DNA from 4 places in the Vibrio sp. R10-SG3-ISO10 genome. Region 3 is predicted to be linked to each of the others. Evidence: predicted binding sites of a transcription regulator. Region 3 holds the regulator's gene; each other region holds the start of a gene.
The links. Region 3 encodes PurR, which represses purine synthesis genes. Its sites were predicted from a motif close to TNANGNAAACGTTTNCNTNA; they were not measured.

Region 1 (7,496 bases), 120 kb from region 3:
GTAACGACCGTCTACTGGTGAAACAGCAGTCAATGCTGACAGTTCCATGATGTTCTCCTGAAAATTGAGTTTCTAAATTTTGTGTGCTTTATACCAATTACCAAAGCGTTTGTCACGAACATTGCGCAAACGTTTGCTTTGCTTTTATTTTGGATAGAAAGTGCTTTGGTATAAAAGAAGAAGCTCGCGTCATGCGCGAGCTACTAATTAACGTTAGATTCGAGCTAATAGTATTTGTGCCTGCTCAACCATTTTCTTGCGTCCAAAGATTAGGTGACGACGTTTGCCGCCAACCTGACGCCATAAAACGGCACTGCGAATACCTGATAGAAGAAGAGCGCGAACTTTGTGTTGGTTCGATGTCTGTTGCAGCACTGATGGTGTACCAGTGACTTGAATACGTGGACCAACTGGGCTGATTACATCGAGATAGACGCTGGCAAGGTTGCTGATCATCTGCTCATCAAGTAGCTCAAAATGCTCGAGTTGGCGTTCCAACATTTGAATGCGATCGCCTAACTGAGACATGGCATCGTTTCGAGTCTGAAGCTTACGCTCAAGCGCCATGAGGCTAATGATGTAACGTGTGATTTCGCTACCATTAGGAGTACTGTCGATCCCCTTAACCAAACACTCTAGACCAAGCTTGAGGTCGGATTCACGACCGAAAACACCAACGGTATTATTTGGGCTGGTGTTTAAGATCGCTTTTAGGGATGTTTCAAACGCGTCAGAGTCACAGTGACCGTTTTTTGCGACTTGTTGGACCAAAGCGACAGCTTGGCAAATTCCTGCAAAGGCGATGGTACGGTCATATAGTGTGTTAGCCACGTAGTTCTACTCCTAAAATTAAATGCGTTCTTCGATGATTCCGCCACCTAAGCAAACATCATCTTTATAGAAAACAGCAGATTGCCCTGGTGTTACAGCGATTTGAGGTTCGTCAAAGATCACTTTAATGTTTTCATCATCGATAGGGATGATAGTACATGGGATATCCGTTTGACGGTAGCGAGTTTTTACAGTGCATTGTAACGGTTCTTTAATCGCTTCACGAGCAACCCAGTGCAGTTGAGAGGCAATCAAACCTTGAGATTTGAGCATTGGGTGATCTTTACCTTGAACAGCAATCAACACATTGCGCTTAAGATCTTTGTCACCAACGAACCACGGGTCTTCATTACCGCCACCGCCTTTTTGACCACCGATATGCAGGCCTTTACGTTGACCTAAGGTGTGGTACATCAATCCGTTGTGCTTACCAATCACTTTACCTTCAGGTGTTTCAATGTCGCCTGGTTGCGCTGGTAGATAGCGGCCTAGAAAATCTGTGAATTTACGTTCGCCGATGAAACAGATACCGGTTGAGTCTTTCTTCTTCGCCGTGATCAGATCTTGTTCTTCCGCAATGCGGCGAACTTCTGGTTTCTCTAAATCACCAACAGGGAATAGGCTGCGGGCGACCTGCTCGCTGCTTAGCGTGTATAGGAAATAGCTTTGGTCCTTGTTGCTGTCTAAACCACGAAGCATGCGTGGCTTGTCGCCGTTTTCAATTTCTTCTTGCGTCGGGAATGTACGACGGACATAGTGACCCATAGCGATATAGTCTGCGTCGAGCACTTCATCCGCAAACTCTAAAAATGCTTTAAACTTGATCTCTTTGTTGCACAGAATATCTGGATTGGGTGTACGACCGGCTTTGTACTCAGCAAGGAAATACTCGAATACGTTGTCCCAATATTCGGCAGCAAAGTTAATGGTGTGCAGGTGAATGCCTAGCTTGTCACAGACCGCTTGCGCATCGGCAAGATCTTCAGCTGCCGTACAGTATTCTTCGTTGTCATCTTCTTCCCAGTTCTTCATAAACAGGCCTTCAACTTGATAGCCTTGCTGCTTAAGAAGATACGCAGATACAGATGAATCAACGCCACCGGACATGCCAACGATGACTTTCTTTTGACTGTTGTCAGACATTACTAAACACCACTTAATTTAACTGGACGCAGATTTTATCAGAAAGCATAGCGAGGGGACAGATCCGAGATCGAACTCACACTTCGAATTCGGATATTTATTATGCGTTTGCTTAATGAAAATCGGCGAAACTTAACTATTAAACTTGTATATATGGCATAGTGGCGAAAATTCAAGAGAGTTAGAGTTAACCTAATGAGCGAAGAAAACCAAATCATCGAAGAAGCACAGCTAATCGAAGTCATCGAAAACCAGCTAGAAGATGGAAACCCAGTGAAGGTGAAAGAAACCTTGATGCGTTTGATGATGACGGGCACGCCTCGTGAAGATGCTATCGCTATGATGGCGTGTGCAGTAGCGATTGAAATCTTTGATGTAATGAAAAACGAAGGTGAGTTCAACTTAAAGCGCTACGCTGAGAACCTTGACCGCTTGCCGGATCTTAGCTTTATGGAAGGTGAATAGGCGACCGCTCCTACAATAAAAGAACGCCTAACCAAAGCGATAAAAGCACTCATTAAAACTGGGTGCTTCATCAATCGACCACCCCACTTATTTATTACATTCAGAGCCGCTCTGATTTTAATTGCTGATGCAAACGTTTGCTATAATACCTTTTGTTGCCGTCCTAAAACCTGCAAGGTAGAATCCGGCATCCTTTCATCCCTTATTCAGATTCTTTACTGCAGAAGCATTGTTATGAAATTTCCTGGTCAACGTAAATCGAAGCATTACTTTCCTGTTCACGCTCGTGATCCATTAGTGAGTCAATCTCAAGAAAGTAAAAAGATGTCGCGCACGCATATTATCGGCATTGATCAAACTCTTGTTGATATTGAGGCCAAAGTAAGCAGTGAGCTTATCGAAAAATACCAACTGAGTAAGGGACACTCGCTCGTTATTGATGATGAGACTGCTGAAGCGCTATATAACGAACTAAAAGATCGAGATTTGATCACCAATGAATATGCTGGTGGTACGATTGGCAATACGCTTCACAACTATTCAGTACTAGCAGATGATCGCTCTACACTTTTAGGTGTAATGAGCCAAGACATTAAAATTGGTAGCTACGGCTATCGCTATTTATGTAATACATCGAGCCGTATGGATCTAAACCATTTGCAAGGTGTCGACGGGGCAATTGGTCGCTGTTTCGCATTAATTACTGAAGACGGTGAGCGCACTTTCGCTATTAGTGAAGGGCAAATGAATCAGCTCCATCCAGATAGCATTCCTGAAAAGATATTTAAAAATGCTTCTGCTTTGGTATTAACCGCTTATTTGGTCCGTTGTAAGAAAGGCGACCCAATGCCTGAAGCGACGATGAAAGCTATCGAGTATGCAAAAAAACATGACGTACCTGTTGTGCTAACCCTAGGCACCAAATTCGTTATTCAAGATGATCCAACATTTTGGCAAGATTTTTTAAACGATCATGTTTCTGTGGTGGCAATGAATGAAGACGAAGCAGAAGCGCTTACAGGAGAGTCTGATCCACTTGCAGCTTCTGACAAAACGTTAGAGTGGGTTGATTTAGTATTATGTACTGCAGGGCCAGTTGGTCTATTTATGGCGGGTTACACCGAAGAATCTGCAAAACGTGAAACGTCTTTACCATTATTACCGGGTAGTATTGCAGAATTTAACCGTTACGAATTTAGCCGACCTGCTTCAAAAGCGCTTTGCGACAATCCGATCAAAGTTTACTCGCATATTTCACCGTATATGGGTGGCCCAGAGAAAATTAAAAATACTAATGGTGCCGGTGATGCTGCATTATCTGCATTGTTACACGATATGGCGGCGAATAAATACCACAAAGAGAATGTGCCTAACTCAAGTAAGCACGCACATTCATACTTAACTTATTCATCGTTCTCGCAAGTATGTAAATACTCTAATCGCGCTAGTTACGAAGTGCTAGTACAGCATTCACCGCGCCTATCTCGTGGACTTCCTGAACGAGAAGATAGCTTAGAAGAAGCGTACTGGGAACGTTAATTCTACTGCAAACTATCAAAGCCTCAATTTAGTGAGGCTTTTTTAATTTTTAGAGAGGATAATAAAAAAGCGCCATAAAGGCGCTTTTTAAATAAATCACTCAAAACGATTAGATTAGGAAGTCGTCTAGTGACTTGCCTGCATCTAATTGCTCTTGGATTACTGAAGGTGTACGACCTTGTCCTGTCCAAGTTTTTTCTTCACCAGAAGCATCAACATATTTATATTTTGCTGGGCGAGGAGCACGCTTCGCTTTTGGCTTACTTCCTTTAGACTCACCTGCCAATGCAGAAATAAGCGCTTCGACGTCGATGCCGTCTTTAGTAATCTGTTCAGCAATAGCGGCTAATTTAGCTTCTTGCTCTGCAGCTGCTTCACGTTCAGCTTCTTCTGCTTCTTTACGCTCAGCTACAACAGTAGTTAGTTTATCTAACGCTTCTTCTAATTGCTCAAGTGTTAGCTCTCGAGAAAAAGCACGTAGACTACGAATGTTTAATAGTGTTTTTGTTAGTTCCGACATTTATTCATCTCTTCGCAATATAAGTTGTCGATGTATGAATCATAAACCTCTTAATTTAATATTACAATCTCACTGACATAAATTTACGTAAAATAACTATCACAATGTTGTTTGATAGCCATTTCATTATTAATTTAGCTGCTTGCAATAAATAGATTTTTAATCACGATATAACTTTTATATTAACAGAGAACTATCTGAGAGTGCGGTTTCATATTAAATGTTATCGCGAATATAGGCGTAGCCCCAAGGTATATGTCCTTCATTATGTATTAGTGCGGAAAAACAAGTCTGGTGTATCAAAAAAATGTATCTGTCATGTAAAGGTAGTTAGACAAACACGTCATTAATCGGGTGGATTTCTGAGAAATCAGAACGTTCGAGTTCAATGGATGAACCAATATGCTATCCAATGGGATGACTATTCATCAATCATGAAAGCTTAGTCGAAGCTAGCTAACGATATTTTTAACAGTAGAAAAGGAATATTATGTTGAAAGAGGTGGTGATATGAGTACAATGGGCGCAACCTAATGCGATTTGTTGGTTAAATTATTGTTAAAATGATTTTTCGGTAGTTTAAAGTTTCAACGATCGCGGTAGAGGCGCGGAATAAATAAGTAGTGTTTGCTGGGGTGATGCCAATGAGCAAGCATAAAAGGTTATTTCGCCGAAGTGAACTTTCTCATCAAAGAGGTTTGCTGGGGTTACACCCGAAAGGGGTAACACTGCCATAGTCTATAATTTGTAAAACTATGGAGCGCTACTGTAGGGCTGGGTTTCGCATTCGCTGACCTATCGCTAATTTCAACTTAATTGATTGGAAATGATTTCCTTCAATTAGTCTGCAGTAGATCTCTAACCATTTATTACTGGTTTTTGAAGATCATGAATTTAATTGATTTTGCATCATCTCCTTTATCTCTTTTGCCGCCACTTGTGGCATTGAGTCTTGCTATTATTACCCGCCGTGTACTTGTTTCACTCGGTGTGGGTATTGTTTTGGGCGCTATCTTACTTAATGACTACTCATTTGGTAGTGCGCTTGGATATGTTGGTTCTACCGTTTCAAGCGTCTTTATTGAAGATGGTGGCATCAATACTTGGAATATGAGTATTGTTGGCTTCCTACTCCTGCTAGGAATGATGACAGCGCTATTAACGCTTTCAGGCGGTACACGCGCGTTTGCGGAGTGGGCTCAAACTCGAGTTAAGAGTAAGCGTGGCTCTAAGCTTCTTGCTGCATTTTTAGGTGTTTTCATCTTCGTTGATGATTACTTTAATAGCTTGGCTGTTGGTGCGATCTCTCGCCCTGTCACTGACCGTTTCTACGTATCACGAGCTAAGCTAGCTTATATCCTTGACTCAACAGCGGCTCCAATGTGTGTGATCATGCCTGCTTCTAGCTGGGGTGCCTACATCATGACAATTATTGGTGGCATCTTAGTTTCGCATGGTATCACTGAGTATTCAGCGCTTGGCGCATATGTTCGTCTAATTCCGATGAACTTCTACGCTATCTTTGCACTACTTATGGTGTTTGCTGTTGCTTGGTTCGGACTAGACATCGGTAAGATGCGAGAGCATGAAATTGCGGCGTCACGTGGTCACGGTTTCGCTAAAGAGCAAGCTGAAGACTCGGAAGAAGCTCATGAGCTAAACGAAGAGTTGGATATCGAAGAGAGCGATAAAGGTAAAGTTTCTGACCTGATCTTGCCGATCGTACTACTTATTGTTGCGACTGTTGCTTCAATGCTTTACACCGGCGGACAAGCTCTTGCAGCTGACGGTATCGACTTTAACTTACTTGGTGCATTTGAAAACACTGATGTAGGTACATCTCTTATTTACGGTGGCCTAGTTGGCCTGGCTGTTGCGCTGTTTACCGTTGTTAAACAAGGTATTGCGGTAAGTGAGATCTCGCGTACGCTTTGGATCGGTGCGAAATCAATGTTTGGCGCGATCCTGATCCTAGTGTTTGCTTGGACGATTGGTTCAGTTATCGGTGACATGAACACAGGTAAGTACTTGTCGACCTTAGCTCAAGGCAATATCAACCCACACTGGTTGCCAGTTATTTTGTTCCTATTGTCTGGTCTTATGGCGTTTTCTACAGGTACATCATGGGGCACATTCGGTATTATGTTGCCTATCGCGGGTGATATGGCAGGTGCAACGGATCTAGCGCTAATGCTACCAATGTTAAGTGCTGTATTAGCGGGTTCAGTATTTGGTGACCACTGTTCACCAATCTCAGATACAACCATTCTTTCTTCGACAGGTGCTCGTTGTAATCACATCGATCACGTAGCGACTCAGTTACCATATGCACTGTCAGTTGCACTAGTGTCGTGTATTGGTTTCATTACTCTGGGTATGACCGCTTCTATCGGCATGTCATTCGCAGCAGCGTCGGTAGCATTTATCGCTATTTGTGTCTTGCTATCTGTTCTGTCTAAGTCAAAGATGGCGAGTTGTCAAAACGCGTAACAGATTGAAGTTATTGCTAATAGATAAGGGAGCTCAGGCTCCCTTTTTATTTGTCATATACAAATTGAAAAAAGTTTAAATAAATGGTTGAAAAATGTTTTCGCCTTGGTTAGTGTGGATATCAACAAAGCGAACAGAAGAGCTTATTAAGTATGCGTAAATTAGTCATGAACATTCATCACCATCATCACCCAGTCTAGTCTTTCGGGAGATGCACGCATACCCGGGAGACAGGAAACTCCCGGAGGCTAAAATCGCAAACTACAAGATTTAGAACCCTCGGGAGAACAACTCTTCCGAGGGTTTTTCAGTATTTGAATCTTAAAAAGTTTATAAATTTCAAAATCTTGCACAGGGATACAGCAATGCAAACACAACGCCTAAGAATCGCAATCCAAAAGAAAGGTCGCCTGAGTAAAGAGTGTCAGACTCTGCTTAAAAAGTGCGGCGTTAAATTCAACATCATGGGTGAGCGCCTTGTTGTTCACTCACTAAATATGCCAATTGA
Region 2 (7,496 bases), on a different contig from region 3:
CTAAGATTTGAAACGGCAGCCCAAAGGCTGCCGTTTTTGTTTTCTACCTATCTAAAACAAGTGCTAAGACATTGATTCTGGTTAGCATTGTAGACATAAAAAAACACCTCCAAGCTGGAGGTGTTTTTGATTAAGCTGAAACCTGATTAAGCATAAACTGGTAGACGCTTACAAATTTCAAGAACCTTAGCTTTAGTCGCTTCGATAACTTCTTCGTTGCCGATGTTATCTAGAACATCACACATCCAGTTCGCTAGATCTTTTGCATCGTCTTCAGTGAAACCACGGCGAGTGATTGCTGGAGAACCTACGCGGATACCAGAAGTAACGAATGGGCTACGTGGGTCGTTTGGTACTGAGTTTTTGTTTACTGTGATGTTTGCTGCACCTAGTGCTGCATCTGCATCTTTACCTGTGATGTCCTTGTCGATCAGATCAACTAAGAACAGGTGGTTCTCTGTACCGTTAGAAACGATTTTGTAACCGCGCTCTTGGAACTGAGCAACCATAGCTTTTGCATTCTTAACAACGCGTGCTTGGTACTCTTTGAACTCAGGCTCCATTGCTTCTTTAAATGCAACCGCTTTGCCCGCGATAACGTGCATTAGAGGGCCACCTTGACCACCAGGGAATACAGCAGAGTTCAGTTTTTTGTACATCTCTTCGCCAGCATTAGACAGAATTAGACCACCACGTGGACCTGCTAGCGTTTTGTGTGTCGTTGTTGTCACAACGTGAGCGTGTGGCACTGGCGTTGGGTATACACCTGCGGCAATTAGACCTGCTACGTGAGCCATATCGACAAACAACCAAGCACCGGCTTTGTCGGCAATTTCACGCATACGAGCCCAATCCACGATTTGAGAGTAAGCTGAGAAACCACCGATAATCATCTTAGGTTTGTGCTCAAGAGCCAGTTGCTCCATTTCGTCGTAATTGATTTGGCCCGCTTCGTCGATACCGTAAGGAATAACGTTGTAGTGCTTACCAGAGAAGTTGACTGGAGAACCGTGAGTCAGGTGACCACCGTGCGCTAGGCTCATACCTAGAACAGTATCACCAGGGTTTAGAAGTGCCATGTAAACAGCACTGTTTGCTTGAGAGCCAGAGTGTGGCTGTACGTTCGCATACTCACAACCGAAAAGCTCACATGCACGGTCGATAGCAAGAGCTTCTGCTTTATCTACGTACTCACAACCACCGTAGTAACGCTTGCCTGGGTAACCTTCAGCGTATTTGTTAGTTAGCTGAGAACCTTGAGCTTCCATTACACGTGGACTTGTGTAGTTTTCAGAAGCGATTAGTTCGATGTGTTCTTCCTGGCGAAGAGTTTCTTCTTGGATTGCTGCGAACAGTTCCGCATCGTAATCTGCGATGTTCATATCACGCTTTAGCATCTGTATCTCCTGACTCAGATTAAGACTTAAAGTTTTAAAAAACTGATTTATGACCTCAATACCGACGTTTTTACCTGACGCAAACGTTTGCATTAAGCTAATGACGCGCATTCTACATAATTTGATCTAGGTCATAAAGAGAAAATTTAAATTTTTCTCATGCAGTTTTTTCATAATGCTTTACAAGGAATGTCATATTGAACATTTCTCGAAATGAAGATTGAGAAACGTGTCAATTTTATCCTTTACACTCCGTAAAACGATAATTACATAGGTTTACCCTAATTTTCCCTCTCAAGCTACCGAAATCCTCAATTTTTAAATAGTATGCACGCCAATATTCAGCGGTTAAATTTAAAATTGATGGAAAAACACTCAAGAAGAGAAGACTGGATCGCAATTTTGACTGGGACTTTTCTGGTTGCCCAAGGGGTTTTCTTTTTACAATCAGCATCATTGCTCACAGGCGGCACAACCGGTCTGGCACTGTTAGCCAGCCAATTTGTTTCGTTCTCTTTTGGTACACTCTACTTTATTGCAAATTGCCCTTTTTACCTTTTGGCATGGAAGCGGTTCGGTTCTCGTTTTGCTTTTAATAGTGCAATTTCTGGCGCCTTGGTCTCTATATTTGCCGATCACCTCTATTTAGTGATTAGCTTAGATACCATTAACGAAGTCTACTGTGCAGTCGCAGGTGGTTTATTGATGGGACTAGGTATGTTGATTCTCTTCCGCCATCGCTCTAGTTTGGGCGGCTTCAATGTTCTATGTCTATTTATCCAAGATAAATTCGGCATTTCGGTTGGGAAATCTCAATTAGCTATCGACTTTACTATTTTAGTCGCATCGTTTTTCTTCGTGTCACCGCAAGTTATCGTACTTTCAATCATTGGTGCCATTGCGCTAAACCTTGTGTTGGCTATGAACCACAAACCAACGCGTTATAGTGTTAATTACGGTTAGCGAGAAGCGAGAAGCGAGAAGCGAGAAGCGAGAAGCGAGAAGCGAGAAGCGAGAAGCGAGAAGCGAGAAGCGAGAAGCGAGAAGCGAGAAGCGAGAAGCGACAAAAGTTTGAAGGGTTGACACTATGTGTCTACCCTTTGCTTTTTTTAATCTCGTCATCCTCAAGAGTGAGATACGAACGAGTTGGGGATCTCTTCAAGCGGATGGGCAACCTTGTTAGAGATTCCTTACTCACTCCTTCGTCACTCTAAGGAATGACGCTCTTCTCAAAGGGCGAAGCCCGTTCAAAATTCTCGCAGGGCGAAGCCCAATCTCGGAGCGGAGCGTTCCAAGGACGCAGTCCGCTTTTAATCCAACTCTCCGTGCGAAACACGTGCTTTCACATCGTGGCTTAGCTCTTTGTTTAGCTCAGCTTCCACATGGCCCGGCGACTGAGTCGTTGCTGAAATCAAGCGGTACATGGCAGGGATAACGAACAGAGTTACCAAAGTCGCAAAGCCCATACCAAAGAAGATCACCGTACCTACAGCCACACGGCTTTCATAGCCCGCCCCCGTCGACATAATCAGCGGTATAGCACCAGCAAGAGTGGTAAATGCTGTCATCATGATTGGGCGCAAGCGACGCGCAGACGCATCAACAATAGCTTTCTCAAACTCAATGCCGCGATCGCGAAGTTGGTTAGCAAACTCGACAATCAAGATACCGTTCTTAGTCACCATACCGATCAACATAATCATACCAATCTGGCTATAGATGTTGAGGCCTTGTCCCATCACAAACAGTCCAAGGAAGCCGCCAAACACTCCCATAGGGACGGTAAACATAACCACTAGCGGGTTGATAAAGCTTTCAAACTGCGCAGCGAGAACGAGATAAGCCACCAACAGCGCTAAACCAAACACCACTAAGATACTCGACTGGTTCTCTTTATAGTCTTTTGACTCACCAGAGTAGCTCACGGAAATATCACTAGGTAACTGCTCTATTGCTTGTTGGTCTAAGAAATCGAGCGCATCCCCTAAGGTGTAGCCGTCAGAAAGGTTAGCAGTAATCGTCACTGCCTTCTGCTTGTTGTAGTGCGATAGACGAATCGAGGAGGCAACCTCTTCAATCATAGTGAGCGCATCAAGAGTGACCAATTCACCAGAAGCCGTACGCATATAAATTTGGCTCAGATCCGCGGCATTGTTAAAACTATTCTCATCACCACGCAAATAAACATCATACTCTTCACCGCGCTCAACGAAGGTCGTTTCACTCTTACCACCCAACATGATTTCAAGTGTTTCAGAGATCGCTTCCACGCTAATCCCAAGCTCGGCGGCGCGCTGTTTATCTACTGACACAACTAGCTCTGGCGTTCTTTCTGAGTAGTTGATGTCTGCGCCTTCCATAAACGGCGAATCTTCAGCAAGTTGTTCTAGTTTTTCCGCCCACGTCTTTAGTTCAGCATAATCAGAGCCACCGAGAACAAACTGAACGGGTTCGCTAGAGCCACCACGGAAACCAGGCATAAATGGGAATACTCTAACATCCGCAATACCCGCTAGCGCTTTGCGCACTTCGCCCAGAGCTTGCTGTGCCGTGACATCACGATCATTCCAATCTTCAAGGATCATGATAACAAAGCCCGTTTGGTCACCTGCATTACCACCAAAAGCTGGTGATTGAATACTGAAAGATTTCAGGAAACCTTGCCCAAGCAGAGGCATCAAGCGGTCTTCAATGATATCCATGTTCGCAGCCATACGGTTGTAACTGGTAGCATCAGCACCGCGAGCGAAAGCAAAGATAACGCCGCGGTCTTCTGAAGGTGCTAATTGAGCTGGAACTTGCTGCATTAAGCCCCAACTACCGCCGACACACGCCATGATGACGAGTGGTGCGGCCCATTTCCAACTCAGAGCCCCTTTCAGAACCTTACGATAGCCTGATTCAAGGTGGCTAAACATATTGTCGATAAACAGATTAAAGCGGTTTGGTTTAACATTGGCTTTTAGGAGCTTGCTGCCTAAAACTGGCGTCAAGGTTAACGCGATCAACGAAGAGAAGATCACCGACATCGCCAACAATACCGAGAACTCCGTGAACAGTAAGCCGACCATGCCATCCATAAAGGAAATTGGCAGGAAGACCATGACTAGCACCAAGGTCGTCGCTACAACCGCGAAACCCACTTCACGTGTCCCTTTGTAAGCTGCGAGCAGGGGTTTCTCACCACGCTCAATATGGTGGAAGATGTTCTCCACAACCACAATCGCATCATCCACAACCAGACCAATCGATAGGATCAAGGCCATTAAAGTGATCAGGTTGATTGAAAAACCAAAATAGTAAGCGGCGATAAACGATGAAATCAAAGAAACAGGTACAGTTACCGCTGGGATTAACGTCGCTCTTGCTTGGCCGATAAAGATATACAGCACCAAGATAACTAAGCCACCGGTAATAAACAGCGTGCTGTAGACTTCCGCAATTGAACGCTCGATAAACACCGTTGAATCGTAGTCGATGGCTAAGCGCGTTCCTTCAGGCAAGAACTGTTGAATATTCTCGACCTCTTTGTGCACTCTTGTCGCAACTTCAAGCGGGTTGGCATCCGATTGAGGTACGATCCCCATACTAACGTTAACGACACCATCACTTTTAAAGGTCGAGTTTTCGTTCTCTGCACCAATGAAAACATCCGCCACATCTTTCAGGTAGATTGGCGAGTTATCTGAAGCACGCTTGACAACCAAATATTCAAAGTCTTCAGCTTGGTTATAGCTGCGAGCAGTACGAACAGACATAACGATTTGATCATTACGCACTTCACCACCCGGATTTTCAACGTTTTCACTGCGTAAGGCAGTTGTAATATCCGATGCCGTCACGCCACGCCCTGCCATTTGGTCTGGTTTGAGCTTAACGTACATCACCTTGTACAAGCCGCCGGAAACATCAACCGAGCTCACCCCAGAGATAAGGCTAAAACGGTCAAGTAGCACTCGGTCAACGTAATCGGTTAGCTGAGTCCGATCCATCTCAGATGAACTTAGGTTGATATAAAGAGAGGCTTCACCTGAGCCATTGTTCTTAAAAACAACTGGGTCATCGGCTTCATCAGGCAATGCGCGCTGAGCCCTTGCTACCGCATCTCGAACGTCACTGACGCCCGTATTCAGATCGTAGCCCAGCTCAAACGTGATAGTTATTCTCGAGCTACTATTACGCGTTGTAGAGGAAATTTCATCTATACCACTGATGCCCGAAAGCTGATCTTCAAGCACCGACGTTATCTGACTTTCTATGATGGTTGCCGAAGCACCATCGTAACGGGTGTTGATCGAGACCACAGGGCTTTCGATGTCTGGCATCTCGCGCACCGCAAGCTTGCTAAATGAGACGATACCAAACACACACAGTAGGAGGCTGAGTACAACCGCAGCAACAGGTCTCTTTACTGAAACATCAGATAACAGCATTAGTTAGACCCTTCTTGGCTCTTTTGCGCGTTTTTAGGACGACCATCGCTGCCTAACTCAGAAACAGCGACACCATCACGCATATTGACGATACCTTGCACAACGATCTTATCGCCGATAGAAAGCCCTTCTTCAATCACCACTTGGTTATCGACGCGCGCACCCAAAATGACTTCTGTACGTATTGCCGTACCCTCTTCATTTACGACATAGACGAAGCGCTTGGTTCCTGAATACTCGAGAGCTTGAACCGGAATAATGGGCGCTTCAATGGCAGGAAAGTCCATTGCAGCCGAAACTAACATCCCCGGTTTTAACTGCTGCTCTGGGTTAGAAAACTGAATACGAACTCGCAGGTTCAGGGTTTCCTGGTTAATGCGAGAGTCTATACCGACTACTTCACCACTAAAGGATTGACCTTGCCACGCTGCCGTCGTTGCGGTGACTTGCATACCATTAGAAAGTTGCGACAAATAACGCTCTGGCACCTGCAGATCTAAGCGCATGACCGATAAATCATCTAAACTCAATAGCTCTGTGCCCGCGCTCACCATCTTACCGCGGCTAAAATCAATAAAGCCCACCGTTCCTGAAAACGGCGCGCTGATGTGTAAATCATTAAGATCAGCATTAGCAGCATCTAAACGCGCTTTGGCGATGTCGACACTTGTCTCTTGCGCATCGATCTCTGTTTGAGTAATCGCATTACGCTTAACCAAACGCTCAAATTCTTTAAGTTTACGTTGCTCATCTTTGAGATACGCTTTCGCTTCAGCCACTGAAGCCTTAGCTCTGTCATCGTCAAGTTGAATCAACAGTTGCCCTTCTCGAACAACTTGATTGGCTTTAACGGCAATCACGTCAACTTTGCCAGCCACTTCAGGAGAAATGATAACGGACTGCTCTGCATCCAATTTACCGACGAGTACAAGAGACTGGGATACTTGATGGGTTTGTACTTGCTCAGTGACAACAGTTACCTTCGATGGGCCTTGTCTCTTGGCATACGATGCAGGAGCGGCAGCCAAAATAGACAGAGACAATAAACTCAGAACAATTTTATTTTTCATGGTTAGATTCTGCATAGATAAACTAGACATATTGTATCCGGTAATTCGCATTCTGAACGTCAACTAATGTAAAGAGCGAGAAATATTATGTAAGTAAAGCCGTTGATTGTTTGAGCTTTATGATTAATTCCTGCCATCTTTGCCCAAAAAGGCATCATTCAATTCAAAATTATAAGAAAACGCTTTACAGCTTTTACGAGTTTGCTATGATGCGCTCCGCACTTGAGAGATGTGTTGGGAAAACATCACTTAAGCCTATTCCTTGATTGAGAATAGGAAAACACCCTGGAGGGGTTCCCGAGTGGCCAAAGGGATCAGACTGTAAATCTGCTGGCACTGCCTTCGATGGTTCGAATCCGTCCCCCTCCACCATATTTCTTCTTATGACTGCTCTGAGTGGATAACCCATTCAATAAGTTGTGAGAAACACTTGAATAATGTGTTGGGAAAACATTACCAAGTATAAAATACCCTGGAGGGGTTCCCGAGTGGCCAAAGGGATCAGACTGTAAATCTGCTGGCACTGCCTTCGATGGTTCGAATCCGTCCCCCTCCACCATATTTTCTTATAATAGTCTGTTCGGTGGATAAGCCGT
Region 3 (7,496 bases):
TCGTTGTTATTCCTAAAGGAGCAAGAGTTGGCTACTAAGAATTTATCTATTCTATTTGTAGCATCGGAAGTTGAAGGGTTAATCAAGAGCGGTGGCTTGGCTGATGTTGCCAAGGCACTGCCTGAAGCACTACTCGCACTGCAGCAAGATGTTCGTATTACTTTACCCGCCTACCAAAAATTGGCTGGGATCAATGAAGCCCAAGTGGTTCTGGAAACTCAGTTAGAGCATTGGCCTCACACTGAATATCGTGTAAAACAGCTAGAAATCGTTGGTGTGCCTGTGTATGCCATCGATTGTCCGAAGTATTTTGATAGGCCAGAGATGTACGCGGAAAATAATCAAGCGTATGCCGATAACGGCGAACGCTTCGCGTTTTTCAGTGCGGCTAGCCTAGATATGTTACCGAAACTTGGATTCAAAGCAGATATTATTCACGCCAATGACTGGCATACTGGGTTTGTCCCATATCTACTCAAACACCGTTATCATTCGCATGATTTTTTCACTCATACCAAGAGTGTATTGTCGGTACATAACGCCGTGTTTAAAGGGGTATTTAGTTACGATGAACTGCAGTCTCTGCCAGAGATGCACACGCGTTATGCACCGGATGCGGCAGTCAGTGCGACGCACATTACGATGCTAAGAGCGGGGGTAATGAATGCGGATAAGATCAATGCTGTCAGTCCAACTTACGCTCAAGAGCTAAAAACAGAACTTGGCAGCCATGGCATGGCGGCTGAGTTTCAACAGCGCTCAGACGATTTAGTCGGCATACTTAATGGATGCGACTACAGCGCTTGGAATCCTCAAAGTGATACTTACCTACCAGTGAACTACAAGGCGACTCGTCAAAGTATGGTTAGAGGTAAAAAAGCTTGTAAGCGAGAGTTACAGCAAAGGGTAGGGCTAGAAACTCAAGAGGTTGCAGTCTATGGCATGGTTTGTCGTCTAACACACCAAAAAGGTGTTCACTATCTATTACCGATCTTAAGTGATTTTCTTAAGTATCAGGTTCAGGTGGTGATTGTCGGCACCGGTGACCCTGTTCTAGCGTCTCAGCTAAAAGAGATTGCAGCGCTGCATAGCGACAAGTTTGTTTTTGTTGAGGCGTATGACAATGAGTTAGCGCATTTGGTTGAAGCCGGATCGGACTTCTTTATTATGCCGTCCGAGTTTGAGCCTTGTGGTTTGAATCAAATCTACAGCATGGCTTACGGAACGCTACCTATTGTTCGCGGTGTTGGTGGTTTGCGCGACAGTGTCAATGATTATGATGCTGAGCCTGAAAATGCAACGGGTTTTGTATTTGATGAACCAAAGCCAAGTGCTTTGCTTAACGTGTTGCAGCGTTCTTTACTGCTGCACGCGCAGCAACCTAATGAAGTCAAACGCGTTCAATTGTATGCGATGGAGCAGAATTTCTGTTGGAATAAATCGGCAGATGAATACCTATCCTTGTATCACAGTGCGTTGAGCAAACAGTAATATGAAACTAGGCGTCTTTAGGGCGCCTTTTTTGATGGTTACTTACACTTTTAATAAAAGAATAATTAAGAATTGAGGTAAATTGACGTAAATCCCCCTATGTTTATGGTACTCTCCGTAACCAATTTTATTGCTGAGTAAACCCTTTTCGATATGAGTGACACCTTGCTATTTCACAAAACCTTTACCCATCCTACAAGTGATGAATGGGTAGTCTTTGTGCATGGCGCAGGGGGAAGTTCCTCAATTTGGTTTAAGCAAATCAAAGCGTATAAACAGCACTTTAATCTATTACTTATTGATCTTCGTGGTCATGGTAAGTCTAATCAATTGATCAAAGAGTTGATGGCAAACCGCTATACGTTTCAAGCGGTGACAATGGACATTCTTAAGGTGCTCGATCACTTAAAGATACGTTCAGCTCATTTTGTTGGTATGTCTCTCGGCACGATTATTGTTCGAAACCTAGCGGAACTCGCGACAGATAGAGTCAAGTCGATGGTGCTAGGTGGCGCTGTAACGCGATTTAACGTCCGTTCGCAGATATTGGTTAGGCTAGGTGGCATGTGCAAACACGTCATCCCTTACATGTGGCTGTACAGTCTATTCGCTTATATTGTGATGCCGCAGCGTACACAAAGAGAATCAAGGCACTTGTTTATCCGCGAAGCAAAGAAGCTTTGCCAAAAAGAGTTTAAGCGCTGGTTTATTCTCACTTCGGAAGTTAACCCACTGATGAAGTATTTTAAAGATAAGGAATTGCCGATCCCGACGCTCTATTTGATGGGTGAGAAAGACTATATGTTTATTCAGCCTGTCAAAGAGATGGTCGCAGCACATCGTAAAAGTAAGTTACTTGAGATCGCCGATTGCGGCCATGTATGTAACGTCGAGCGACCAGAAGAGTTCAATCACCATTCAATTTCATTTATTCAGCAGCAAATTGAAGCGCCTAAAATCGGTTAAGGTGCTGCTTCTCCGCATTGCCAACATGCGCCAAATTGAGGCTCGTTCACTTCTCCACATTGGTTGCACAGCCAGTTACTGCCGATTTCCGCACTGTTAAATTGCTTGATAACCCCCTTCGCTTGCTTAGCTTGATGAGGGTTAAGTAACCACACATAGGGTTCACTGCTCTCCCCAAAGGGAATTTCCCCTTGGAGCCCAAATACGCCTTCGCCACGGACTTCACATTCAATCTGTTGAGACTTAAGAAGCTCACAAACAATGTGAGCTTCAGTTGGCGTAGATGCGGAATAGATCCTCATTATGCATTTCCGTTTGATGTTGATGGGGACGCCTTAATTTTAGTCATAATCCATTTTGCAATGACAGGGAACAACCCGAGAAGTGCGAAAGAAGCCAAAACGGTAGGAGAGACGATACCCGACAAGCTGTCTATTTGAGCGAGTTGAGTGCCGGCATTTAGGTACACAGCGGTTCCTGGCAACATACCTAGTTGGCTAACCAAATAGAATCGAGTTGTCGCGATGGGAGTCAAACCCATTAACAAGTTGATTAGGAAAAATGGGAATACTGGAATCAATCGCAATGAGAACAGATAAAATGCGCCATCTTTTTCAACGCCTTGATTGATGGCATTGAGCTTGTCACCAAACTTACTCTGTACCCAATCACGTAATAAGTATCGGCTGCTTAAAAATGCGAGTGTTGCCCCAATGGTGCTGGCGAAAGAGACCAACAGTAAGCTTGTCCAGAAACCAAATAGAGCGGCGCCTAAAAGGGTAACGACCGCAGCGCCAGGAATTGAGAAAGCGGTGATAGCAACATAGGCGATAAAATAGCTAGCAGCGGCGATAGTAAAGTTATCTGCGATAAATGCGGCGAGCTCTGCTTGCTGCGCCTTCGCGTTTTCTAGCGTGAGATACTGACCAAAATTTACGCCAAGTAAAACAATTAGTGCGACGAAAACAATTCCTAGGATGATCTTTTTATTCATGTTGTGCAGCTCCATCATATTTCATGGATATCAATTATTAGTGTTACTAGACAAGACAGGGAAAGCAAGCCACAAATTTCAAGATGGCAGATAAAAACCAATAAAAAAGTCAGCACAAAGGCTGACTTCTTAAACAAATTTATTTTTAGGTTAGCTGACTTGAGTTAACAGCTCCTGACGGCGACTTTGGGGGATAACCGACCAGTGTGTCCCTTTAATGGCACCTTCTAAAGCCCAGAGAAGTTCGATGTTTACATCGGAAGAGTGTGTAGTCTGAATGGCTTTAAACGCATGTACGGCTCCCACTTGTTCCAGATTCTCTACCGAATCTATACCAGCTTTCTTGAGCATGCGCTCAGTCGCTAGCCGCAAGTTAGGCAGATCTTTCAAACGATTGGGTTTCGCTTGCGATTGGCATTGCTTCTCTTGATTTGCTGCTTTTAAGGCGACGTTCGCAATCTTTAAGGTTTTATTTGCGTCAGCTGCCCAATCATCACAAAGCGCAAAATACTTCGTCACGACGGGGAATCCGCGTTTTTTGTAAACATAGGGTTCTAGCCCTTGAGACCTGAACTGTTTAGCGAGAGCCGCGTCCGCGCGTACGTGTAGTTTATCGTTGACGACAAGTGCGAACATAGTGTCATCAGCAAAAATGCCAAAGCCACCAAACATTGAGCGAGACTTAATATGTCCTAACTGCTCAAATAAACGCATTGAGTCTTTTAGTATTGGTTTATCCATGCTGTGTTTTCTCGGTGTATAAGTATACGCCACCAATGCAGGTCCGAGAGATTAGCAAAATTATGCAGAGACATTGTCAGTAAGGTGTCATACGAGTGCAAGTAAAAGCGGTATGACAGTTTGCATATTCGCCATCGGCAACCCCGCTACCAGACAATAAATTGTTTAAGGCCGGAGGCTTTGCGTCCCATCCTTTCGAAATGGTTTGCCCTGTTCGTGGCATTAATCGAACACATTAAGAATAAATAAAATCTGCGCAGAACATCACGTTTGTATCGGATAAATGTGATGTTGGTTCAATAAATAGAGGGGAGATATACGCCTAGCCAATAGTACGACTACCAGCTAAGCGTCTGACTTAAGGTTATTTATTTAGATTACGAACGGTATTGCGCTCGACAATTTCTGGGTGCATCTCGAACACACGTTTTTCGTGCTCTTTATCTTTAATGCGCTCAAGAAGAATTTCGAAGGCATTCTTACCAACGCGACGTTTTGGTTGGTGCACTGTTGTTAGAGGTGGAGAGAAGTACTCTGCTAGTTCAATATTATCGTAGCCGATTACTGAGATGTCTTGAGGTATTTGAATGCCTTTCTGTTGTAGACGGCTCATTAAGCCAAGCGCCATCGTGTCATTAAAACAGAACACGGCTGTTGGCTTTTTATCCATCGCCACAATTTTATCCGCAGCCAGTACCGCCGTATCACATTCGAAGTTGCCTTCAAGAATCCAATCTTCGTTTACTGATAAATCAGCTTCAGCCATTGCGCGCTTAAAGCCACTAATACGCTCAACACACGCCGCTTTCTCGAAGTGACCACTTAAACAAGCAATGTCAGTATGACCGCGCTCGATCAGATATTTTGTCGCTAGATAGCCGCCTTCTTCAGAGTTATCGATGATCTTATCGGCTTGAGAACTCTCTGGACCCCAGTCCATTACTACTTTTGGAATGTCTTTGTGGCGGTCGAGCATTTCGCTCAGCTCTTCAGTCAGATCTGAACACATCACTAGGATGCCATCTACACGCTTTTCAGCCAGCATGCGAATGTAGTCGCGTTGCTTCTCATAGATGCCGCCGGTATTACACAGAATCAAGGTGTAACCTTGGCGGTAGCAGTAGCTTTCTACGCCGTCGATAACTTCTGAGAAAAATAGGTTAGTCGATTGCGTCACTAACATACCGATTGTACGAGTAGTGTTGCACTTAAGACTACGAGCAACGGCACTCGGTGCATAGTTAAGCTCGGTTACCGCTTCCATCACTTTTTCTTGTGTCGCTTCGGCAACAAAGCGTGTCTTGTTAATCACGTGAGACACAGTGGTTGTTGAAACACCAGCAAGGCGAGCAACGTCTTTAATAGTGGCCATAAATTTTGTCCTGTCGATGACTGCCACGAGAATATATTCAGTTTAGAATAAGTTGGCAGAAAGTATCAGAAACACAAAAACCGCTCTTATTTAGCGGTTTGTATTTGAATAGTTCATTTTTATCGTTTGCGGTCACGATTTTAGACCGCAATCCGACTTAGGGCAAACATATTTCGTCAAACTGACCTGTGCCAGTTCACATTGTCAGACTCTATTCGCCGATTAAATATGTGCAGTCCAACTCCAAGAACGCCACAGTGAGAGAAGCGATCGCAGAGTAAAAACCGAATTCATCGAGCGTTTGACACTTAGCCGAAAACTTAGGTGTCCAACTTAGAAGGTGCTGACGAATGAAGCTCTCTTGTTCGATAAGCGCTTCTTCAATATGACGCTCTTGCTCAAGTTCATTAGAGCGAATGATAAGGTTACCGAGAAAATCCAGCTCAATGGCAATGTGATCAGCCGGCTCATTTAGGCTTTCATCAACGGCTACACCATGCTCTAGCATTAATGCTTCCATCTCTTTGGCAGGCTTGTCGTTAAGCAGGCCTGTGTCTCCAATGTACATTGAAGCATAAGGCAGTGCCGAGTCGCGGTCAGACTTTAAAAATAGATCACAAAAGTCAGCGGCAAGCTCTAGTTGCGCATCTTCGCGATCGATTAAGCGATTAAGTGCATCAATGACACGATCAATCGACGGTTTAAGAGCGGCATTCTCGCCAAGGCCAGTAAGGAAAGAGCGGATTTGAGCTGAATGGTACTGCTCCAGATTCTCTTCCGTTAATTCCTTGGCGTAAAGGCTTGAAAGCCACCAATAAATTTCCGCACGTTTCTCATTGAATGCTTTGATTTCTTGCATTAGGTATCACTCCCAAAATAACTACCTATTAGTGTAACTAATAAAAATGAATAGCGGTAATGGCTTACGTGACAATAAAAGACGAATTATGAGCATATATTAACAAAGGCGGAGGTTTTGTTTTGAATCAATAAAAAATCATCTTTCTCGTTTTTAAAGTGATAAATACTAGAAATGTTACTATTTATGAATAGAATAAATGATAGAACTATTCCCAATGTAAATTAAGTGGTGCAGATGAGTTATCATGTACTAGTAGTAGAAGACGACGTAGTGACTCGCAGCAAGCTTGTTGGCTACTTTCAGAATGAAGGTTACCAAGTCAGTGAAGCAGAAAGCGGCGAGCAGATGCGAGACATGCTACAAAGCAACGCGATTGATTTGGTGATGTTGGATATTAATCTGCCGGGTGAAGATGGATTAATGCTAACTCGCGAACTTCGCAGTCAATCAGACATTGGAATTATCCTGGTAACAGGACGCACGGACAGCATCGACAAAATCGTTGGCCTCGAAATGGGCGCTGATGACTATGTCACTAAACCTTTTGAATTACGAGAGCTACTGGTTCGAGTTAAGAACTTGCTGTGGCGAATTTCTGCTGCACGTAATTCGTCAGGCTCTGACAGCGCAGCGAAGCAAGATGATAATGTCGTTCGCTTTGGCGAGTGGACGTTTGACGTTCAACGCCGTGCTCTGAGTCGTAACGGGGAGCCAGTTAAGCTGACTAAAGCAGAATACGAACTGTTAGTGGCTTTATCCTCTTATCCGAATCAAGTTCTTAGTCGCGAGCGTATCTTGAACATGATCAGCCACCGTGTTGATGCACCAAACGATCGCACAATTGACGTGTTGATTCGTCGCATGCGAGCAAAAATGGAATTCGATCCAAAGAATCCACAAATTTTTGTCACCGTTCATGGCGAAGGCTATATGTTTGCCGGTGACTAAGGTCAACAAACCCAAACACCAAGCTAACAGACATAAAAATACCGAGGCTTGCCTCGGTATTTTTCTATCTAGGATTTATACCAATCTTATTCAACTTGGTATCAAACTTTGCTTTCAGAAGC
Region 4 (7,496 bases), on a different contig from region 3:
GCATTTTAGGAGCTTGGAATGGATTCGATAAAACAATTACTCGCGATCGTCGGCATCGCTATCTTTAGCCCTTTAGTGGGTGCTGAAACTATCACTGTTGAGCACCCTATGGGTCAAACCACACTTGAGTCTAACCCTCAAAGGGTTATCGTTTTAGGCATGGATACCTTAGATGTACTTGATAGTTTAAACATAGAGCCCGTTGGCGTGGTAAAAGTGCCAATGCCGCAGTATCTACATAAGTATCAAAGCAATAAGTACCCTGCTGTCGGTTCTTTGTTCGAACCGGACTTTGAGACTATCTATACCCTTAAACCTGACTTAATCATTGCCAGTAACCGCAGCTCAGAGTCTTACTCAGAACTGACAAAAATTGCACCAACCGTGGTGTTTATGGCTGACCCTGCAAACTACTGGGCAACCACACAAGAAGCATGGCGCATGCTGGGTAAGATTTTTGAAAAGAGTGAGCAAATAGAAAAAGTTATCGCGGAAAAACAACAGCAGATTGATGTTATTAAATCGAAGACAACCCCGGCACATCAAATCATGTTAGTTATGACCAATGGGGGCAAGTTGACCGTGTTCGGCGCACAATCTCGCTACAGTGCTCTGTATAAACTTTTTGGTTTTTCAGAAGTTACCGTTAATGAGGAAAATAAAACTCACGGTGATTTGATTAGCTACGAGTTTATTGCAAACGCCAATCCACCCTACTTGCTAATCCTCGATAGAGATCAAGCCATTGGACGTGATTCTGGTGAAGCCTTTAAAAAGCTCAATAACCCTTTGGTAGCGCAAACGGGAGCCGCTAAGAATGGCCACATCCACTATCTTAACCCACATGCTTGGTACATCTCAGCCAGCGGTATTCAGGCGACACAATTTATGATTGATGACGTCAACGCCGTGCTGAATTAAACCATCACTAAAGAGCCAGTCAGTATCCACTGCTGGCTCTTTACTCAGCAAACTCAGAGAAGAACATCACTTGATTTCGCCCTTTTGACTTAGCTTTAAATAGCGCTCGATCCGCTTCGTCAAACAAAGCGGTGTGAGGCAAGTTGATTCTTCCATCCCACAAAGCGCCACCAATACTCACAGTAACAAAATCACAATCGGCATGAGCATGAGGTATTTCTAGTTTCTCAACTTCATAGCGCAACGCTTCAGCAACCTTCTTAGCCTCTTCAATCGTGGTGTTACGCAGAATAAAAGCAAACTCTTCACCCCCTATTCGCGCGAACACATCTCTTTTACGGCTGGTAATTCGGCTCAATGCCTGACAAATATTTTGTAAGCAGTAGTCACCGAGTTGATGCCCATAGTGGTCGTTATACTGTTTGAAATAATCAATATCCAAAATCAGCAAGGCAAAGTCTTCATCACTCTCGTGACTCTGGCGCATGGTATTTTCCATTGCCTGCTCATAAACTCTGCGGTTAGCAATCCCAGTCAGGGGGTCTAGGCTCGCCATACGCAGCAGTTCTTGTTCTTTCTTGCGAAAATGCTTGTTGGTGCTATCCAGCAAATAGTTATAGGTCATAGAGAGATTGGAATAGCTTGAACCGTGGTCGACTTCGAGATGCTTTTCTTCATCATGACTTTTGACTACGCGATCAAACTGTTCCATCAAGTCAATGAGCTCATCCTTCATACCATGCTCTCCAAAATTAAGCCCGATGGTTTCGGTTTGAGCCGACACACGGAGAGGATGAAAATGGTTAATGAGTTTGAGTAGTGGATAGCTCACCCCGACCACCCATACAGCGGTTGAGGCGATGCCCGTCAACTGTATAAATAACTGATCAATTCGGCTAGCAGCGTGGAGCTGTTCTATTGGCGCAAACAATGCGACCGCGAGGGTCCCCCACACTCCGCCGCCTAAGTGAACAGGGACGGCTGATACTACATCATCTAATCGGAGTCTTTCTAAGAGGCTAACCAGTATTACACTAATGCATCCGCCAACTGCACCAATGGCAACCGCTCCTGCCAAGTTAGCAATATTGGCACTTGCCGAGATAGACACCAAGCCAGCTAAAAGTCCATTCAATATGTAACGCGTACCACGCATGGAGTGGATGTTCCAAGACAACAATAAGGCACTAAAACCGCCGGTACAGGCTGATATCGCAGTATTTGAAAATATCTTTGCTAGGTTTTCATCAGGATGGATTACGCTACCACCATTAAAGCCGAACCAACCAATGAAAAGTAGAAACGTGCCAAGCGCAGAAAGAGGTAAGTTTTGGCTGTACATTTCTCTTGGTTTACCATCTTCGGTATAGCGACCTAGACGCGCACCGACAACAATAATGGCAACCAGAGCGATCCACCCACCGACAGAGTGAACCACTGTAGAGCCTGCAAAATCAATGAAGCCGCGTTCAGCGAGCCAGCCCATTCCCGTTGACTTAATATGGGTGCCATTCCAAATCCAATGGCCTACAACTGGGAATAACAAGGTTGCCGTAATCAATGAGCTAATTAAGTAGCCTGAGAACCGCATCCGTTCGGCCACCGCGCCAGATAGAATGGTCGCTGCGGTGCCACAAAACATCATTTGAAACAGGAAGAACGCCAGAATCAGTGGCACGGTTTGTTCTGACAAGACAAACAAGTCCGTCCCTATCAATCCGTTCCAACTTTCTCCATACATAAAGCCAAAACCGATTAACCAGTAAAACAGCCCACTGACACAAAAATCGGCAACATTTTTGAGCGAGACATTAATGTTGTTTTTGTTACGAACCAACCCACTTTCAAAGCAAGTAAAGCCCGGCTGCATCAGCAGAACTAATGCAGTACACAACAGAATCCAGGTAATGCTAATCGTGTCGCTCTCGATCATGGCTAGGCCCAAAAGGTCGCTCTATTTTACCTTTGTTATTAACCGAGCATAGTTAAGTGACGGAGTATTCTCCACTTTTCTCTAAGGTATTACCTTCTAGGCCATTCAAAATGAACTTTGGAACAAACTAAGACAAAAAATAAAAATTGATAATGCGAATTTTAAAGAACACGCCTTAACCTTCTATTAGGTACACCTTCTCCCCACTTTGTTTTAAGTGGGCGATAACTCCCTTACGCGTAAGATTGTTTTCATGGAGAAATACGGCAAGTTCTTCGGTTATTCTTCCTATTGTTCGCACTTCAAAACACTGCTCGCCTTTGCGAATCATATAAGCGTCTGTTTTCTTCTCGTTCTGTTCAATTTTATCAAACAGATACTCCTTACTGATGCCTGCATCTTTCAGCAGTTTATAGGCGACTTCGAGTACAGCTTCACTATTTTCCTTAATGAGTTCGTCGCAGGCGGCATTGAACTCATTCCTCACACTTTCGATCGTTTCATTGTCAGCATGTTCAAGTAGTATTTTAAAATGCTTACTTTTATATGAAACCATATTTGGAAGTTCAGGAATAAGACTACTTTCTTTGACCGTTTCATTCGCTGAAACTTGAGTATCATTATCAAAAATCACGATTTATCAACCCACACAACTAAAATTGTATTACATTAAACATTTTAAAATATTTTCAGTCAACCCAATTGTATTTTGATTTCATTTATCTTTATTTGAATGCACTTCGCTATCTAAGCGATACACTATTAATTACGACTTTCGACAATCAAGCCCCTGTTATTTTCTTTGTTATTTTTATCAGTTAAGCAAAGTATTGTTTGCCATTATTGAAACCATCTGCTGCAATTAGTCCATCGAATAGTCAGTACAAGTATCCAGATGAATTTACGTACTTTTTTAATGATGGCAGTCGTATTAACTTTTGCCGGTTGTGCCACCTATGCTGGGCTAAATTACGACCAGTTATTTGGCGAGCCTAGCGTGCAAGAGCGCCGAACTGATTTGAATAGCTCGGAGAGTGATTTCTTCCTTGCCGAGGTTAAACCTATTCTCGATAAACGCTGTGTAGTCTGCCACGCTTGTTACGATGCTCCTTGCCAACTAAAAATGTCATCGGTTGAAGGCATTGACCGTGGCGCGAGCAAAGAGCTGATTTATCAAGGCACTCGTCTTACAGCAGCCACACCTCATCGACTATTTGAAGATGCTCAAACCACCCAAGAGTGGCGCGAGCTCGGCTTTAACCCAATACTTAACGAACGCGTACAAAACCCAACAGCTAATTTAGAGGCAGGGCTTGTCGCTCGTATGCTAATGCAAAAAGAGGCCCACCCTCTTCCAGATCAAGCTCAACTCGAAGGCTTTGACTTTTCGGTTGATCGCTCTCAAGTTTGCCCGACAATTGAAGAGTATGACCAATACTTACAAGACTACCCGACTTGGGGTATGCCTTATGGAATGCCAAACCTCGCTTCCAACGAATACTCCACGTTAATAAGTTGGCTTCAAGATGGCGCGACAATGAATCAGCCTCTACCTTTGACTTCAGCTCAAGCACAGTTAGTCAGTGAATATGAAACACTACTCAACAAAAGCCCTCGTAAGGTTCAACTTACTGCTCGCTACATATACGAGCATTTGTTCTTGTCACATTTATACTTTTCCGACTTAAACGAACAGCATCCACGCTTTTTCACTCTAGTGCGTTCAAGTACACCGCCCGGTCAACCTGTAAAACGTATTGCGACCCGAAGACCATACGATGATCCAGGCATTTCTCGCGTTTACTACCGATTGATACCCGAGCAAGGCACCATTGTTGACAAGACCCATATGCCATTCGCTTTGAACGAAGACCGAATCAACGATTGGAAAGAGTGGTTTATCGACGCCGATTACGATGTCGCTAAGCTTCCAGGTTATACCCCTGATGTTGCTGCAAACCCGATGACAGCATTTATTGACCTACCAGTTAAAGCTCGCTTCAAGTTCATGCTCGACAATTCGCAGAATACGATCAATGCCTTTATTAAAGGACCAGTTTGTCGTGGGCAGTTAGCGCTAAATGTCATCAATGACCGCTTCTGGGTGTTCTTTTTAGACCCAGACAAAGCGGATATCCCTGAAGTAAACGAGTTTTATCATACCCAAGCTGACAACTTAAAACTGCCAGGAGAGCTTGAAAGCAATACCTTACCTATCACCAACTGGGTCTCTTACTCAAGGCAGCAAGCACGTTATTTACAGGCAAAATCTGACTTTATCAACCAGTGGTTTAAAGATGGCAAACATTTAACCACGGATGTCATTTGGACAGGAGAAGGAACGAATCAGAACGCAGCCCTTACAGTATTCAGGCACTTTGATAGTGCATCTGTTGTTCAAGGCTTAGTCGGCACACCGCCCAAAACAGCTTGGGTGTTGGATTATGCTCTCATCGAGCGCATCCACTATTTACTTGTCGCTGGATTCGATGTGTACGGCAACTTCGGACATCAGTTAATGACGAGGATGTTTATGGATTTCTTACGCCTTGAAGGTGAAAGTAATTTCGTTGCCCTACTGCCTAGAGATATGCGCCATAAAGAACACTCAAGCTGGTACAAAGACCAAAGTGCTCAGCTTAGTGACTTCTTACAACGCAACGTTAAGCCGTTTGATCAACCTACACAAGTGCCGTATCAAACAGACGATCCAAAAGCTGAGCTATACGATATTTTACAGACTCAACTTGCTCCTGTGCTGACTAATCGCTTCAAAATCGAACAAACAGGAATGAAGCTTGAAAATGAGCAACTGCTGCGCAGTATAGATAAGATCAAAGGCAAAGGGCTTATCTATCTGCCTCAGATAATGATGTTAATGATTGAGTCTGATAACGGTAAAGATCAGCTCTACACCTTGTTGCACAATAATGCTCATACCAACATCTCTAGTCTATTTGATGAGGAAAGTAACCGCGATCCGACCAATGATGATCTTACTTTGGTTCGTGGAGTGATCGGTAGCTACCCAGCTGCGTATCTATCCCTTAAAGAACAGCAAGTGCCAAAACTGGTCGAAATGTTGAAAAATATTTCGAGCGAGGAAGATTACGTTAAGCTGTTGGATACCTTTGCAATTCGTCGTAGTTCAGACCAATTTTGGCCGTTTAGCGATAAAATTCACGCATGGTATCAAGAGGATCAACCTATCGAATTTGGCCTGCTTGACTACAATAGATTTGAGAATAGGTAGAACCGTTCAACTGCGCATGACACGCTCAGGGAGGTGACTATGGGTATCAATGACAGCATTAGAGCTTTGGAACAACAAATTTATGTTGCCTGCTCAGAAGGTGATTACGACACCGTACAGATGCTTGAACATCAGCTTGATAGCCTTAGGAACAAGGCTGAACATCCTTTCGATGATGATCCTTATGCTCCTGAAGGGAAAATAATCCCTGATGATGACTGGTACTAACGAAAACGCCCCATCGTAATTTACATGGGGCTTTCTTTTGCCCATCGCCCATTACACACGTATAATTCACTCCTCTATAAACAGCGCTTTACAAAGCAATTTTAATCGCTATCATTTGCACGCAAACGATTGCCTCACTTTTTATGTGCCTATTTTGAGGGTTTTATGCTGTCTGATATTGAGATCTGTCGCGATACTAAACTAATGCCAATTTCCCAAGTTGCTGAGCGTGCTGGTCTGCATGCAAATGAATTCCATAGCCAGGGAAAATACAAGGCTAAAGTGACTTTAGAAAGCTTAGCGCGCTTGCAAAACAACGTCACCGGAAAACTCGTATTGGTGACTGCAATAACCCCTACTCCACTTGGCGAAGGAAAAACGGTTACTACGATTGGCTTATCTCAAGGCATCGCCAAACTTAATCGCTCCGTTATGGCCTGTATACGCCAGCCTTCAATGGGCCCTGTTTTTGGTGTCAAAGGAGGTGCGGCTGGCGGTGGTTACTCTCAGGTCGCTCCAATGGAAGAATTAAACCTTCACCTGACGGGTGATATTCATGCCGTTACTGCAGCACATAACTTAGCTGCAGCTGCGATTGATGCACGTATCTATCATGAGCAACGCCAAGGCTATAAAGACTTTGAACAGCGCAGTGGATTAACTGCCCTCAAAATTGACCCTCAACGCGTTGTCTGGAAACGTGTCATGGACCACAACGACCGAGCACTGCGTATGGTGACGGTCGGCATGAACGAAGCGAACAAGACCATTAATGGCTTCGAACGCCAAGATGGATTTGACATATCTGCCGCTTCCGAGCTGATGGCAATTCTTGCGCTCGCTTCTGACTTAAAAGACCTTCGTGCTCGTATTGGCCGAATTGTTGTCGCATACGATATCGATGGCAAACCTATCACCACGGAAGATTTGCAGGTCGCAGGTGCCATGGCCGTCAGCATGAAAGAAGCGATTGAGCCAACCTTGATGCAGACGTTAGAAGGCGTTCCAACGCTTATCCATGCGGGCCCGTTTGCAAATATTGCTCACGGTAACTCGTCTATTATCGCAGACAACATCGCGACAAAACTGTGTGAATTCACCGTAACGGAAGGTGGATTTGGTTCTGATATGGGTTTTGAGAAAGCCTGTAACATCAAAGCT

Region 1: a site for PurR is predicted at 2,565-2,584, ahead of AC6R16_RS12020 (inosine/guanosine kinase). Genes of this name have one in related genera too.
Region 2: a site for PurR is predicted at 1,473-1,492, ahead of glyA (serine hydroxymethyltransferase). Genes of this name have one in related genera too.
Region 4: a site for PurR is predicted at 6,453-6,472, ahead of AC6R16_RS17625 (formate--tetrahydrofolate ligase). Genes of this name have one in related genera too.

What each region holds. Positions count from the first base shown of each region.
Region 1 covers NZ_JCBDHG010000020.1:437,366-444,861, forward strand. The annotation lists gene purB (adenylosuccinate lyase) at 1-48, opposite strand, end outside; gene hflD (high frequency lysogenization protein HflD) at 214-831, opposite strand; gene mnmA (tRNA 2-thiouridine(34) synthase MnmA) at 850-1,974, opposite strand; gene AC6R16_RS12015 (hypothetical protein) at 2,170-2,439, shown strand; gene AC6R16_RS12020 (inosine/guanosine kinase) at 2,674-3,978, shown strand; gene AC6R16_RS12025 (H-NS family histone-like protein) at 4,088-4,498, opposite strand; lysine riboswitch at 5,091-5,272, shown strand; gene tet(35) (tetracycline efflux Na+/H+ antiporter family transporter Tet(35)) at 5,387-6,988, shown strand; His leader region at 7,164-7,300, shown strand; gene hisG (ATP phosphoribosyltransferase) at 7,354-7,496, shown strand, end outside.
Region 2 covers NZ_JCBDHG010000012.1:135,956-143,451, forward strand. The annotation lists gene glyA (serine hydroxymethyltransferase) at 147-1,397, opposite strand; gene AC6R16_RS06145 (YitT family protein) at 1,761-2,360, shown strand; gene vexH (vibriobactin export RND transporter permease subunit VexH) at 2,708-5,830, opposite strand; gene AC6R16_RS06155 (efflux RND transporter periplasmic adaptor subunit) at 5,830-6,900, opposite strand; tRNA gene AC6R16_RS06160 (tRNA-Tyr) at 7,188-7,272, shown strand; tRNA gene AC6R16_RS06165 (tRNA-Tyr) at 7,375-7,459, shown strand.
Region 3 covers NZ_JCBDHG010000020.1:317,641-325,136, forward strand. The annotation lists gene glgC (glucose-1-phosphate adenylyltransferase) at 1-38, shown strand, start outside; gene glgA (glycogen synthase GlgA) at 28-1,491, shown strand; gene AC6R16_RS11455 (alpha/beta fold hydrolase) at 1,645-2,457, shown strand; gene AC6R16_RS11460 (putative signal transducing protein) at 2,454-2,759, opposite strand; gene AC6R16_RS11465 (TVP38/TMEM64 family protein) at 2,759-3,451, opposite strand; gene AC6R16_RS11470 (TfoX/Sxy family DNA transformation protein) at 3,602-4,192, opposite strand; cyclic di-GMP riboswitch class I at 4,326-4,412, opposite strand; gene purR (HTH-type transcriptional repressor PurR) at 4,557-5,564, opposite strand; gene torD (molecular chaperone TorD) at 5,776-6,423, opposite strand; gene torR (two-component system response regulator TorR) at 6,661-7,374, shown strand; gene elyC (envelope biogenesis factor ElyC) at 7,476-7,496, opposite strand, start outside.
Region 4 covers NZ_JCBDHG010000022.1:895,982-903,477, reverse strand. The annotation lists gene AC6R16_RS17655 (TonB-dependent receptor domain-containing protein) at 1-9, shown strand, start outside; gene AC6R16_RS17650 (siderophore ABC transporter substrate-binding protein) at 19-921, shown strand; gene amt (ammonium transporter) at 962-2,854, opposite strand; gene AC6R16_RS17640 (hypothetical protein) at 3,030-3,488, opposite strand; gene AC6R16_RS17635 (fatty acid cis/trans isomerase) at 3,750-6,107, shown strand; gene AC6R16_RS17630 (hypothetical protein) at 6,147-6,335, shown strand; gene AC6R16_RS17625 (formate--tetrahydrofolate ligase) at 6,501-7,496, shown strand, end outside.